Regions from separate parts of the Pseudazoarcus sp. NS34 genome, predicted to be linked through region 1. Evidence: predicted binding sites of a transcription regulator. Region 1 holds the regulator's gene; the other holds the start of a gene.
The links. Region 1 encodes FNR, which switches genes on or off when oxygen is low (the NO sensors DNR and NnrR bind a similar motif). Its sites were predicted from a motif close to TTGANCTAGNTCAA; they were not measured.
Positions count from the first base shown of each region.

Region 2: a site for FNR is predicted at 3,472-3,485, ahead of coxB (cytochrome c oxidase subunit II). Genes of this name have one in related genera too.

Region 1 is NZ_BAAKIZ010000001.1:143,340-149,447, reverse strand. It holds gene AC6H0N_RS00735 (cbb3-type cytochrome oxidase subunit 3) at 1-75, shown strand, start outside; gene ccoP (cytochrome-c oxidase, cbb3-type subunit III) at 68-973, shown strand; gene ccoG (cytochrome c oxidase accessory protein CcoG) at 1,035-2,432, shown strand; gene AC6H0N_RS00720 (FixH family protein) at 2,446-2,961, shown strand; gene AC6H0N_RS00715 (hypothetical protein) at 3,076-3,396, shown strand; gene AC6H0N_RS00710 (universal stress protein) at 3,430-3,873, opposite strand; gene fnr (fumarate/nitrate reduction transcriptional regulator Fnr) at 4,210-4,929, opposite strand; gene hemN (oxygen-independent coproporphyrinogen III oxidase) at 5,065-6,108, shown strand, end outside.
Region 2 is NZ_BAAKIZ010000002.1:552,796-558,903, forward strand. It holds gene AC6H0N_RS09095 (cytochrome c oxidase assembly protein) at 1-131, opposite strand, end outside; gene AC6H0N_RS09100 (cytochrome oxidase small assembly protein) at 131-235, opposite strand; gene ctaD (cytochrome c oxidase subunit I) at 304-1,893, opposite strand; gene coxB (cytochrome c oxidase subunit II) at 2,012-3,211, opposite strand; gene AC6H0N_RS09115 (nuclear transport factor 2 family protein) at 3,545-3,970, opposite strand; gene AC6H0N_RS09120 (SDR family NAD(P)-dependent oxidoreductase) at 3,967-4,740, opposite strand; gene AC6H0N_RS09125 (DUF3833 domain-containing protein) at 4,740-5,270, opposite strand; gene AC6H0N_RS09130 (MFS transporter) at 5,267-6,108, opposite strand, start outside.

The sequences.
Region 1 (6,108 bases):
CCCTTTACCGAAGACGAAGACATGCCCGCCGAGCGTGACGACGGGCATATGACGCAAGGAAAAAAACATGGCTGACTTCGTGAGCGGCTTCTGGAATCTGTGGGTCATGGTGTTGGTGACCCTCAGTCTGCTGTTCTGTCTGTTCGTGCTGATGTCGAACAACAAGAAACCCAAGCCCGGTCCGGTGGAGCTGCACGGTCACGTGTGGGACGAGGACATCGCCGAGTACAACAACCCGCTGCCGCGCTGGTGGCTGTACCTGTTCTGGATCACGCTGATCTTTGCGGTGGTGTATCTGGCGCTGTACCCGGGTTTTGGCAACGTGAAGGGGTATCTGGGCTGGACGTCCATCGGCGAGTACGAAACTGAAGTGGCGCTTGCTGACGACCGTTACGGTCCGATCTACGCCAAGTACCGCGAGATGGACGTTGCTGCGGTGGCCGCTGATCCGGAAGCCCAGGCCATGGGTGGCCGTCTGTTCCAGACGTATTGCGCCCAGTGCCACGGTACGGATGCCGGCGGTTCGAGTGGTTTCCCGCGCCTGAGCGACAAGGTGTGGCTGTATGGCGGTGAGCCCGAGAACATCAAGGCCACCATCACCAACGGCCGTCTGGGTGTGATGCCGGCACTGGGTGCCGCGATCGGTCCGGAAAGCACGCGTGACGTGGCGCACTACGTTCGCTCGCTCAACGGTCTGGCACATGATTCGTTGCGCGCCCAACGTGGCGTGGACGTGTTTGCGGCCAACTGCGCGGCGTGCCACGGTGCGGAAGCCAAGGGCAACCCGGCGCTGGGTGCCCCCAACCTGACAGACAACACCTGGCTGTGGGGATCGAGCGAAGCGATGATCGCCTACACCATCAACAACGGCCGTCAGAACCGCATGCCGGGTTTCGGCGACTTCCTTGGCGAAGACAAGGTGCATCTGCTGGCCAGTTACGTCTGGGGCTTGTCGAACAAGCCTGAGCAGTAAGGCTGTCTCGTCCGCCCGGCTTCGGCCGGGCGGATTTCTGCAACATCCGGAACGGAAGACCATGGCGAAAGGCGGCAAGGCGCAACAGGAAGAAGGCGACTCACTGTACGCATCACGCAAGAAGATCCACATGCGTTCGGTCAAAGGTAACTTTGCCAACTGGCGCTGGTTCTTCGTCTGGTTTACGCAGATTCTCTACTACGGCTTGCCTTGGCTCGAATGGAACGAGCGGCAGGCCGTTTTGTTTAATCTGGCCGAACGCAAGTTCTACATCTTCAACTGGGTGTTCTGGCCCCAGGACGTCATCTATCTGGCCGTCCTGCTGATCATTTCCGCTTTCGGCCTGTTCTTCTTCACTGCGATTGCCGGGCGTCTGTGGTGCGGCTATACCTGTCCGCAGACGGTGTACACCGAGATCTTCATGTGGATCGAGGAGAAGATCGAAGGCGATCACGTGGCCCGCCGCAAATTGCAAGAGGCGCCGATGAGCGCCCGCAAGGCCATGCTGCGCACCGCAAAGTATTCGGTGTGGGCAATCGTTGCGCTATGGACCGGTTTCACCTTCGTGGCCTACTTCACCCCGCTGGACGGGCTGATCGAGTCGTTCGCCGCATTCGATGTGGGCGGCTGGGTGTTGTTCTGGACCCTGTTCTACGCCGCTTTCACGTACATCTTCGCCGGCGTGCTGCGCGAACAGGTGTGCTTCTACATGTGCCCTTACGCGCGCTTTCAGGGCGTGATGTTTGATTCGGATACGCTGGTTGTCACCTACGACAGCGAACGTGGCGATCCGCGCGGCTCGCGCAAGAAGGGCGTTGATCCGAAGAGCATCGGCAAGGGCGATTGCGTCGACTGCAACATCTGTGTGCAGGTCTGTCCCACCGGCATCGACATTCGCGAAGGCCTGCAGTACGAGTGCATCGGTTGCGGCGCCTGCATCGACGGTTGCAACGACGTCATGGACCGAATGGGCTACGAGCGCGGCCTGATCCGCTATTCGACCGAGAATGCAGTCAAGCAGCACTGGACGCGCAAGGACATCATTGCCCACATCCTGCGTCCGCGCATCCTGATCTATGCGGCCTTGCTGACGGCGATCTGCGCGGCGACCCTGGCGGCACTGGTGCTGCGACCGGACCTGCGCGTGGACATCATCCGTGACCGCGCGGCGCTTGCACGCGAGGTCGAGGGCGGCATGATCGAGAACGTCTACCGCTTGCAGATCATGAACATGACCGAACTTCCTCGCGAAGTTTTCGTCGACGTAAGCGGTATCGAAGGCGCTCAACTCGTCGGTTCCACGCTGGCGCTGCTGCCGTCGGCCGGAATGGAATCGGTGTCGGTGAACGTTCGCGTCCCGTACGACGCGCTCGAGCCGGGCGTGCACGAAATTGTTTTTGAAGTGACCGCGGAAGACCTGAAGGTGCGTGAGCAGACCACCTTCATCATGCCGCAATGACCAGGACGAGCAGATGAATACCCGCAGCGACCCTTCCTACGATCCGACCCCCTGGTACAAGCAGCGCTGGCCCTGGCTGCTGATGGTGATGCCGGCGATCTCGATCATGCTCGGCAGCATGCTGCTGTATTTCGCCATCACGACCAATGACGGTCTGGTGGTGGATGACTACTACCGCCAGGGGCGTGCGATCGACCAGACCATTGCGCGTTCGGTGGTTGCTGCCGAGCAGGGGTTGGCCGCGGATGTCGGCCTCCGCGCGGAGGATATCCGTATCGAACTGGATGCCAATGATGGCGTTGAGTTGCCGTCGGAGCTGATCGTCACCATCATCCATCCCACGCGCGCGGGCTTCGATCAGGTATTGCGTCTGGCGCGTGTCGATGGCGCGTATGCGGGCCCGATTGCGCCGATGTCGCTGGGACGCTGGCATGTCCAGATCGAGGATACGGAGCGGGTGTGGCGCCTGCACGGCGATGTGCGCATTCCCGATGAAACGCGGGTGCGCATCCTGCCGTACCACGTTTGATTCTTCACCGCTTCAGGCACATACTGAATCCCGAAGTGGCGGAGTTTGCGCATGCCGGCCTCAAGAGCGGGCAGCGCGGGCGTAGGAGTCCGGTCGTGCGAGGAGGAATCGCAAATGATCAGATGGATCCTGGTTCTGTGGCCTTCGTTTGTGGTCGCCGGTGTTGCGGTGAGCCTGTTCTTCACGCTGGTCAATCCGCGTGAGTTGTATCTGTTCGGGGAGGTCGTCGAGTTCTCTCCGATCGCCACCTACTCAATCGGCTTTTTTGCCTTCTGGGCCTTGTGTGCGGCTTCCAGCTTGCTGACGCTGTATCTGGTCGGAAAGCCGGCAAGCGCCGAACGGGCAAAGCCGACGCATAGAGCGCGTTCCTCCGGTAAGCCGAAGTCGCGCAAGATGGAGCCCGCATTGCACGGGCATCACCACGCGCACGGATGACAAAACGGCCCTTTTCGGGCCGTTTTTCATGCTTCAGCGGTAGATCAATACCGGGATCTTGCTGTGCGAGAGCACCTTCTGCGTTTCGCTGCCCAGCAGCAGTCCGGCCAGGCCTCGCCGTCCGTGCGAGGCCATGAAGATCAGGTCGCAACTGTGTCGCTCGGCGGCTTCAATGATGCCTTCATAAGGCACTTCGCACACCACCGAATCGGTGTCTGCTGAGACCCCGGCAGCCTTCGCCGCAGCCTCGGCGCGCGCCAGAATGGTTTTGGCCTCCGAGGCTGCCGACTGAGCGAACTGCTCGGGCGTGGTCGGATCAATCAGCGCACCCTCGCCGTAGATCGGCATCGGGAAATCGGGCTGCGCGTAATAGAAGGTGGTGCGGGCGCTGATCTCTGCGGCGAAACGGACAGCCTTTTCGACTGTTGCCTGCGAGAGTTCGGATCCGTCTGTCGGGACAAGAATGTGTTGGAACATGGCGCAACTCCGAGACCGAATTGGAATGACACCATTATAGCCACCGTCCGCAAGCCCTTGCGGAAGGCAATGTCCCCGCAGGTTTGATGCAGATCGAGTTTCGCTGTGCAGCCGGGGAGGCAATCGGTCGTGCGCCGTAGTGGCAGGTATTCGGGCGGGCGGAATGCGTCGCTAGAGAGCCTGCGGACGCGGATGTCTGATTTGAGCGCGCTCCCATTAATGTCCGATGGACACGGTGAGAGAACCGCCGCGCGAGCGTTGGACGATGCGCGGTCGGGTGGACAGTGCGGGTGGCCGAAGCCGGAGTGGTCGAATCGCTGCAGTGAGGCGAGAGCCTCAGCGGTTGCCGGATTGCTGAACCAAGCGGCGCAGACCGGCCAGATCGATGATACGGATGTGCTTCTGTTGAACCGTGATCAAGCCTTCATCCTGGAAGCGTGAGAAGGCACGCGATACGGTTTCGAGCTTGAGTCCGAGGTAGGAGCCGATTTCGTCACGCGTCATGCGCAGATTGAACTCGGCGGGCGAAAAGCCGCGCGCATTGAAGCGTTGCGACAGATTCATCAGGAAAGCGGCCAGCCGCTCTTCGGCCCGCATGGAGCCGAGCAGCATCATCACGCCGTGATCGCGCACGATCTCGCGGCTCATGACCTTGTGAAACTGGTGCTGCAGGCCTTCGACTTCGCGCGAGAGCCCTTCGAGCTGGCTGTACGGAAGTACGCAGACCTCGCTGTCTTCCAGCGCGACGGCGTTGCAACTGTGGGTTTCGGTGCTGATGCCGTCGAGTCCGAGCATTTCGCCGGTCATCTGAAAGCCGGTGACCTGTTCACGCCCGTCTTCAAGCAGCACGTCCGTCTTGAACCAGCCGACGCGGATGGCGTAGATGGCGTCGAAGGCGTCGCCTGCCCGATAGAGGTTCTGTCCCTTGCGGATCTTGCGTCGATCGCCGACAAGCTTGTCGAGCCGCTCGATTTCCTCGGCGGACATTCCCACCGGAAGACACAGCTCGTGGAGATTGCACTGCGAGCAGGCCGCACGTATCGCGGGGGCGCTAATCTGAACCGTCGCTTTCGTCACTGCCAGGGGCCGCTCCGTAGGGCATGAGGCGTCGTTCACGCCTGCGTTTGATACACGTCAAAGCAGCCCGAACCGGAATCCGGGATCGTTGGGTCCATGCAGGAAAAAGCACTCATGGACATCCACAAACCGGTGGTCTTCGATCCCGAACTGATTCGTCGTTTTGACGTCAGCGGGCCGCGCTACACATCCTACCCTACGGCCGATCGCTTTGTAGAGGCGTTCGACGCGCAGGCGCTCGAGCAGTGGCTGCATAAGCGCAGCGTCGGCGGGGTGGTGCGTCCGCTGTCGCTGTATTTCCACATCCCGTTCTGCAACACCATCTGCTACTACTGTGGTTGCAACAAGATCATCACCAAGGACCACGGCCGTTCGGCCAGGTACCTGAAGTATCTGGCCAAGGAGATCGCGCTGCAGGCGGCGCACATCGAGGGCTGCCGCGAAGTCACGCAGCTGCACCTGGGTGGCGGTACGCCGACCTTCCTGTCGCACGACGAAATGCGCGCCCTGATGGCTTCGGTGCGCGAGCACTTCACGCTCAAGCCAGGCGGCGAGTACTCGATCGAGGTCGACCCGCGCAAGGTCGATTTCGCAACCGTCGCGCTGCTCGCCGAGCTTGGCTTCAACCGCATGAGTCTGGGCGTGCAGGACTTCGACCCCGAGGTGCAGAAGGCGGTCAACCGCCTCCAGAGCTTCGAGGAAACCAAACTGGTGCTCGACGCGGCGCGCGCCACCGGCTTTCGCTCGGTCAGCATCGACCTCATCTACGGTCTGCCCGGGCAGACCGTGACCCGCTTCAACCGCACGCTGCAGCAGGTCATCGAACTCGCGCCGGATCGCATCTCGCTCTACAGCTACGCTCACCTGCCGGCCATCTTCAAGCCGCAGCGACGTATCGACGAAGCCCTGCTCCCGAGTCCCGACGGCAAGCTGCAGATTCTCCAACTGGCCATCCGTCGGCTTACCGAGGCGGGCTACGTATTCATCGGCATGGATCACTTCGCGCGGCCTGACGACGAACTCGCCGTGGCGCAACGTCAAGGGCGCCTGCACCGCAACTTTCAGGGCTACTCGACGCAGTCCGAGTGCGATCTGCTGGCCTTCGGTGTGTCGGCCATCGCCAGCATCGGACCGATCTATGCGCAGAACCACAAGGTC
Region 2 (6,108 bases), on a different contig from region 1:
TTGTTGATGCCGGTGACCTCGCAGATCTTCTCGTAGAACGGAACGAGCAGGAATCCGAAACCGAACATCACTACCGTGGCGAGCAACAAACGCCGCAGCATGCTTCGATTCTCACGAGTGCGCTCACCCATCACGCCAACCTGAACTTGAACAGCGCATACAGAAAGAAGAACACCGCAACCGCTGCCAGCAGCAGACCCAACCGGAGATTCTTCGCCCTTCTATCGTCACTCATATGCACATCCTGCCAAACGTCCGTTTACGTCCCCCATGCGACCGCGCCGCACGGGGGCTCTACGTGCATCACTTGACGACCGGCGGTTCCTCGAACGTGTGATGCGGAGCCGGCGAGGGAACAGTCCACTCCAGGCCCTCGGCGCTGTCCCAGGACTTGGCACCGGCTTTCTCACCACCACCGCTTGCCGCCTTGATGACCACCCACAGGAAGATCAGCTGGCTGAGGCCGAACCCGAAGGCACCAATGGACGCCAACATATTGAAGTCGGCGAACTGCAGCGCATAGTCCGGCACCCGGCGCGGCATGCCAGCCAGACCCAGAAAGTGCATCGGGAAGAAGGTGATGTTGAAGAAGATCAGCGAGGCCCAGAAATGCACCCTGCCGATACGCTCGTCAGGCATGCGGCCAGTCCACTTCGGCAACCAGTAATAAGCACCGGCGAACAACGCGAACAGGCTGCCTGCGACCAGCACATAGTGGAAGTGCGCCACGATGTAGTAGGTATCGTGGATCTGGATGTCCACCGGGGCAATTGCGCAGATGAGGCCAGTGAAGCCACCCATCGTGAATACGAAGATGAAGCCGACCGACCAAAGCATTGGCGTCTCGAACGTCATCGAGCCGCGCCACATCGTCGCGATCCAGTTGAAGACCTTCACACCAGTCGGCACCGCAATGAGCATGGTCGCGTACATGAAATACAACTGACCTACCGTCGGCATGCCCGTGGTGAACATGTGGTGGGCCCACACCATGAACGACAGGATGGCGATCGAGGACGTGGCGTAGACCATCGACGCATAGCCGAACAGCGGTTTGCGGGCGAAGGTCGGAATAATCATGCTCACAATGCCGAAGGCCGGCAGGATCATGATGTACACCTCGGGGTGCCCGAAGAACCAGAAGATGTGCTGGTACAGCACCGGATCTCCGCCGCCAACGGCGCTAAAGAAGCTGGTCCCAAAATGGCGGTCGGTCAGCAGCATGGTCACGGCCCCCGCCAACACCGGCATCACCGCGATCAGCAGATAGGCCGTGATCAGCCAGGTCCAGCAGAACAGCGGCAGCTTCATCATGGTCATGCCCGGAGCGCGCATGTTCAGTATGGTGACGATGATGTTGATCGCACCCATGATCGAGCTGATGCCCATGATGTGGACCGCGAAGATCGCCATGTCCATGCCCATGCCCATCTGGATCGACAGCGGCGGATACAGCGTCCAGCCCGCGGCGGTGGCGCCGCCCGGCACAAAGAACGATCCAATCAGCAGCAGCGCCGCCGGCGGCAGCAGCCAGAAGCTCCAGTTGTTCATCCGCGCGAAGGCCATGTCGCTGGCGCCGATCATCAGCGGAATCTGCCAGTTCGCGAAGCCTACGAAAGCCGGCATGATCGCGCCGAACACCATTACCAGGCCGTGCAGCGTCGTGAGCTGGTTGAAGAACTCCGGCTGCACGACCTGCAAGCCGGGCTGAAACAACTCGGCCCGGATCGTCAGCGCCATCACGCCCCCCGCGAGGAACATGACAAAGCTGAAGATCAGGTACATCGTGCCGATGTCTTTGTGGTTGGTGGTCGTGATCCACCGCATCAGCCCGGTCGGGCCGTGATGATCGTGATGATGATCGTCCGCGTGCTCTGGGGTAACCGCCGCCATGCTGCCTCCTTCTCTTGCCCCCACCGGACTCTGTCCGGCGGAGATTGAGCTGTCGAATTCTGGATTCGGACGCGTCGTCACTGTGCGACGCCTGCGCCCGATGCTGAGCTAGTAAGCCTTATCGCGCTGCGGCAACCGCATCAGCCGAAACGGCTTCTGCGTTGTTACCCCAGCTGCTACGCACGTGGGTCGCAATCGCCGCGATCTCCGCGTCCGGGAGACGGGCGAAGGATGCCATCGCGGTACCGGGGCGCCCTTTCAGGAGCACCTCGATCACGCCGGCGGCGTCCCCCACGACCACAGCAGAGCCAGCCAGGGCCGGGAAGGCCGGCGGAAGGCCCGTACCGTTAGGCTGGTGGCAGGCTGCGCAATTGGCTGCGTACAACTGACTGCCGTCCGCCGCCGGGGCGGCAGCGACAGCCGCGGGAGGCTCTGCTGCCGCAGGCGCCGCCTGCGCAACATCCGCTTGCTCGGCAACCACCTCAGCAACGGCGGAGTCGCTTGCGGCCACTTCGACTGGTGTCTGGGAGGCAACCCATTCGGTGTAGGCCTGCTCGGACACGACATGCACCTCGATAGGCATGAAGGCGTGATCACGTCCGCACAATTCTGCACAGACGCCCCGATACACACCTTCCTTGTCAGCGCGGAACCATGCGTCACGAATGAAGCCGGGGATCGCATCCTGCTTGACGCCCAGAGCCGGCACCCACCATGCATGAATCACGTCGTTGGCCGTAAGCAGCACACGGACCTTCTTGCCGACTGGGACGACAACCGGGTTATCGACTTCTAGCAGATAGTTGTCGCCCTTGGAGTCACGGTTCTCGATCTGGCCGCGCGGCGTGCTCATGGTAGACACGAAGCTCACGCCTTCGCCTTCGCCGACTACGTAGTCGTAGCCCCACTTCCACTGGTAACCGGTCGCCTTGATCGTGATGTCAGCCGCAGAAGCGTCACGCATGTCGATGATGGTTTTGGTCGCCGGCCAGGCCATGCCGACGAGGATGAACACCGGGATGATGGTCCACAGCACTTCGACCGTAGTGTTCTCGTGAAAATGCGCCGCGACGGCGCCTTTGGACTTACGGTGCGCGAAGATCGAATAGAACATCACGCCAAACACCAGGACGAAGATCACCAGACAGATGACCAACATCAGGGTGTGCAGATCGTAGATCTGCGTAGCAACCGATGAGACCGGTTCCTGAAGATTGTATTTCGCCTGAGCGAACGCAGAGTGCGCCGCTACAAGCATAAGGCCCGACGCTGCAAGGCGACCGAAAAGACTCATGCCCCAATTCCCCCGTGTAGACATCAACGCATTGCACGGAAAACGCTATTCCGCTGCGCGTGGGCCTCGCCATTTCAGCGATGGACCACGAAGAAGTACTACCGAGGCACGACCCCTAACCCACTTTCCGTCTTTCCAGGTCGTTCCCCGACTTCCTGACGCGATGGACTGGCTGCGCACCATGTTTCGTTCGAAATCTTGTAGTGGCGCGCTTTTCCGTATGCCGTGGCGGAGTGTGCCACAAGCACTTTCGGCGCGGCAAGGCGATTCTTCCGGCCTCGTCCATGATCCAGATCAAAAGTCGTGCACCTCGCCCCAAAGCCTTGCAAACGGCCACCAGAGCGGATTCTGAGACCGTCAAGAGGACGTTGCAGACATGCGACGCCGCAGCCATCTGAACACCACGCCGACCGCCGGCAGCTTTGCGTAGAGCTCTTCGGCAGGGTCCCAATAGTCGCGATGCACACTTACCCTTCCGTCATTTCCGAAAAGCAATACGCTCGCGCCGCGCACTTCGAGATGGCGCCCAGACATCACGAAGGAAAAGGTCCACTCAAGTGCGGCCCGGTGGCCGCTGGCGATCCGGTCTGTGACCACGAAGCGCGGGGAGTCGAGGTTGGCGAACATGTGCTCGAAAATGCGCACGATGGCCACGTGACCGACCACGTCGTTGAAAGGGTCCTTGAAGCGGGCATCTTCGGCGTACAGCTGGCTGGCCTCCCGCAGCGTGTCGGGCTGCAGGTTCTCGTAGAAGTCCACGAGACGATCAAGCACGTCATTCATAGGCCGGTGATCTTGCGCATGAGAGGGAAGTAGAGCCGGCGCGGCAACAACGACAGCAGCTTCAGCACCAGCGTGAACCTGCGCGGAAAATGGATCTCGAAAGCGCCGCTCGCAAAACCTGCGACGATTCTGCGTGCTGCCTCGGCGGCCGGGATCAGCGCCGGCATGTGGAAATCGTTGGCGGCCGTCAGCGGCGTTTCGACGAAGCCGGGGTTGACTACAAATACATCCACACCGCGCGGCGCCAGATCAAGGTACAGCACTTCAGCGAAGTTGATCAGCGCGGCCTTGGTGGGGCCATATGCGGCAGCCTTGGGCAAACCACCATAGCCGGCCACGCTGCCCACAATGGCGATTGCTCCTTCGCCCCGTTCAAGCATGCGACCAGTGACGGCGGATACGCCTTCCATGACCCCGATCAGATTGGTTTCCACCGTCAGACGGATGGCAGCTACATCCAGCTCCCATGCCCGCATCGGCTGATAGGTGCCGGCGTTGAAAATCGCCAGATCGATGCCGCCCAAGGCGTCCACCACATCGGCCTCGGCGCGCGCATGGTCGGCACTGCAAGTCACATCCATCGGGACGACCAGCGCCCCGCCACAGCGCTGTGAAACCTCGTAAAGCGTCGCTCGCTTGCGGGCCGACAGCGCCAGCAGCGCACCGCGCGCAGCAAGCTCCTCAGCGAGCGCCGCGCCGATGCCGCTCGATGCGCCGACAATCCACACCCGGCGTCCTGTCCAGTCCCGAATCGGACGATTCAGCGACATCACGAGTCCCGCTTGTAGAACGTCAGCGTGACCTCGCCCAGACGCACGCCGAACTTGCTCATCGCCGAGCGGTTGAGCATCACCCGCTCATCCATCAGGAACATCCAGTCATCAAAATCAACCTTGTACACCTTGTCGCCTACCGGCAGTTCCAGCACATAGCGCCAACGCAGCGCATTGCCCGCCGCCTCGCCCAAGGCTTCGCCGATGACGTCGCCTGCCGTGCCGGTATAGCGGCTCGCTGAGTGGCGTGTGACCGTCCAGACGCGACGCTGGGTCGTTCCGTCCGAATAGGTGAAGTACTCGTCGAGCGTGCCGACATCACCCTCCCAGCTCGCCTCGATCAGCACGTGGAAGCGCTTGACCACTTCGCCGGAGCGATCCTGGAAGACGCCATGAGCGTCGAGCGTGCCGTTGAAGTACTCGCGCAGGTCCAGCGTCGGCTGCTCACCGGCATAACGCTGCACGTCCACCGATCCACAACCGGTCAGGCCCACCACGCCGGCCAGCATGCACAGAATCTTTTTCATCGCAGTCGTCCTTCAAAATCGAGTTCATGTCTGAGCCGCCAAAGCAATGCCGCCGCAGCCAGCTTGGCAATGCACGGCAAACCGGCGTACACCAGCGCCAAAGCGAACAGTGAATCGCCCTCGCCCTCGCCGACGCCAGGCGCGTAACCCAGCCCCCCAAGCAAGGGCAGCGAAATCCCGGCAGCGATCGCCAGGTTTGCCTTGGTGACGAAGTTCCACCATCCGAACCACGCGCCGGCCCGCGCCGGTCCCCGTCCGAAATCGCGTGCGAGCAGATCGGCCAACATCGCCGGCGGCAGGGCCAGATCGGCACCCAGCGCGAAGCCTGACAGCATGCAGATCAGCCCATAGGCGAGCAGATCGCCACTGCCTAGCGACGCCGCCCAGCCAAACACCACGACCGACAGCAACATCGCCGCCAGCCATGCCTGCAGCTTTCCGATGCGTCCGGCGATCCGCACCCACAGCGGCAAACCCGCTGCGCCGGCGAGGAAATACAGCACCAGAAAGGCACCCGACCAGCGCTCGGCGTCAAGTACGTCGGCGACGAAGAACAACACCGTCGACGCCGGAATTGCCGCCGCAATGCCGCTGACGGCGAAAACGCCCAACAGCGCCGCAAACGGGCGGTGCCGCAACGCGGCCAGCAAGTCCCGCAGCATTGCGCCATCGTGATTGGAGACGGCATACGGACGTGGCGCGGCCAAGAGAGTCAGCGCCGCACAGATCACCAGCACGGGCACGAACACCCACAACAAGCGCATCAGACCGGTCGCGCTGTCCTGTGCCAACACCGTGGGCAGCGCTGCCGCCAGCACCACACCGATCAGGGCGCAGG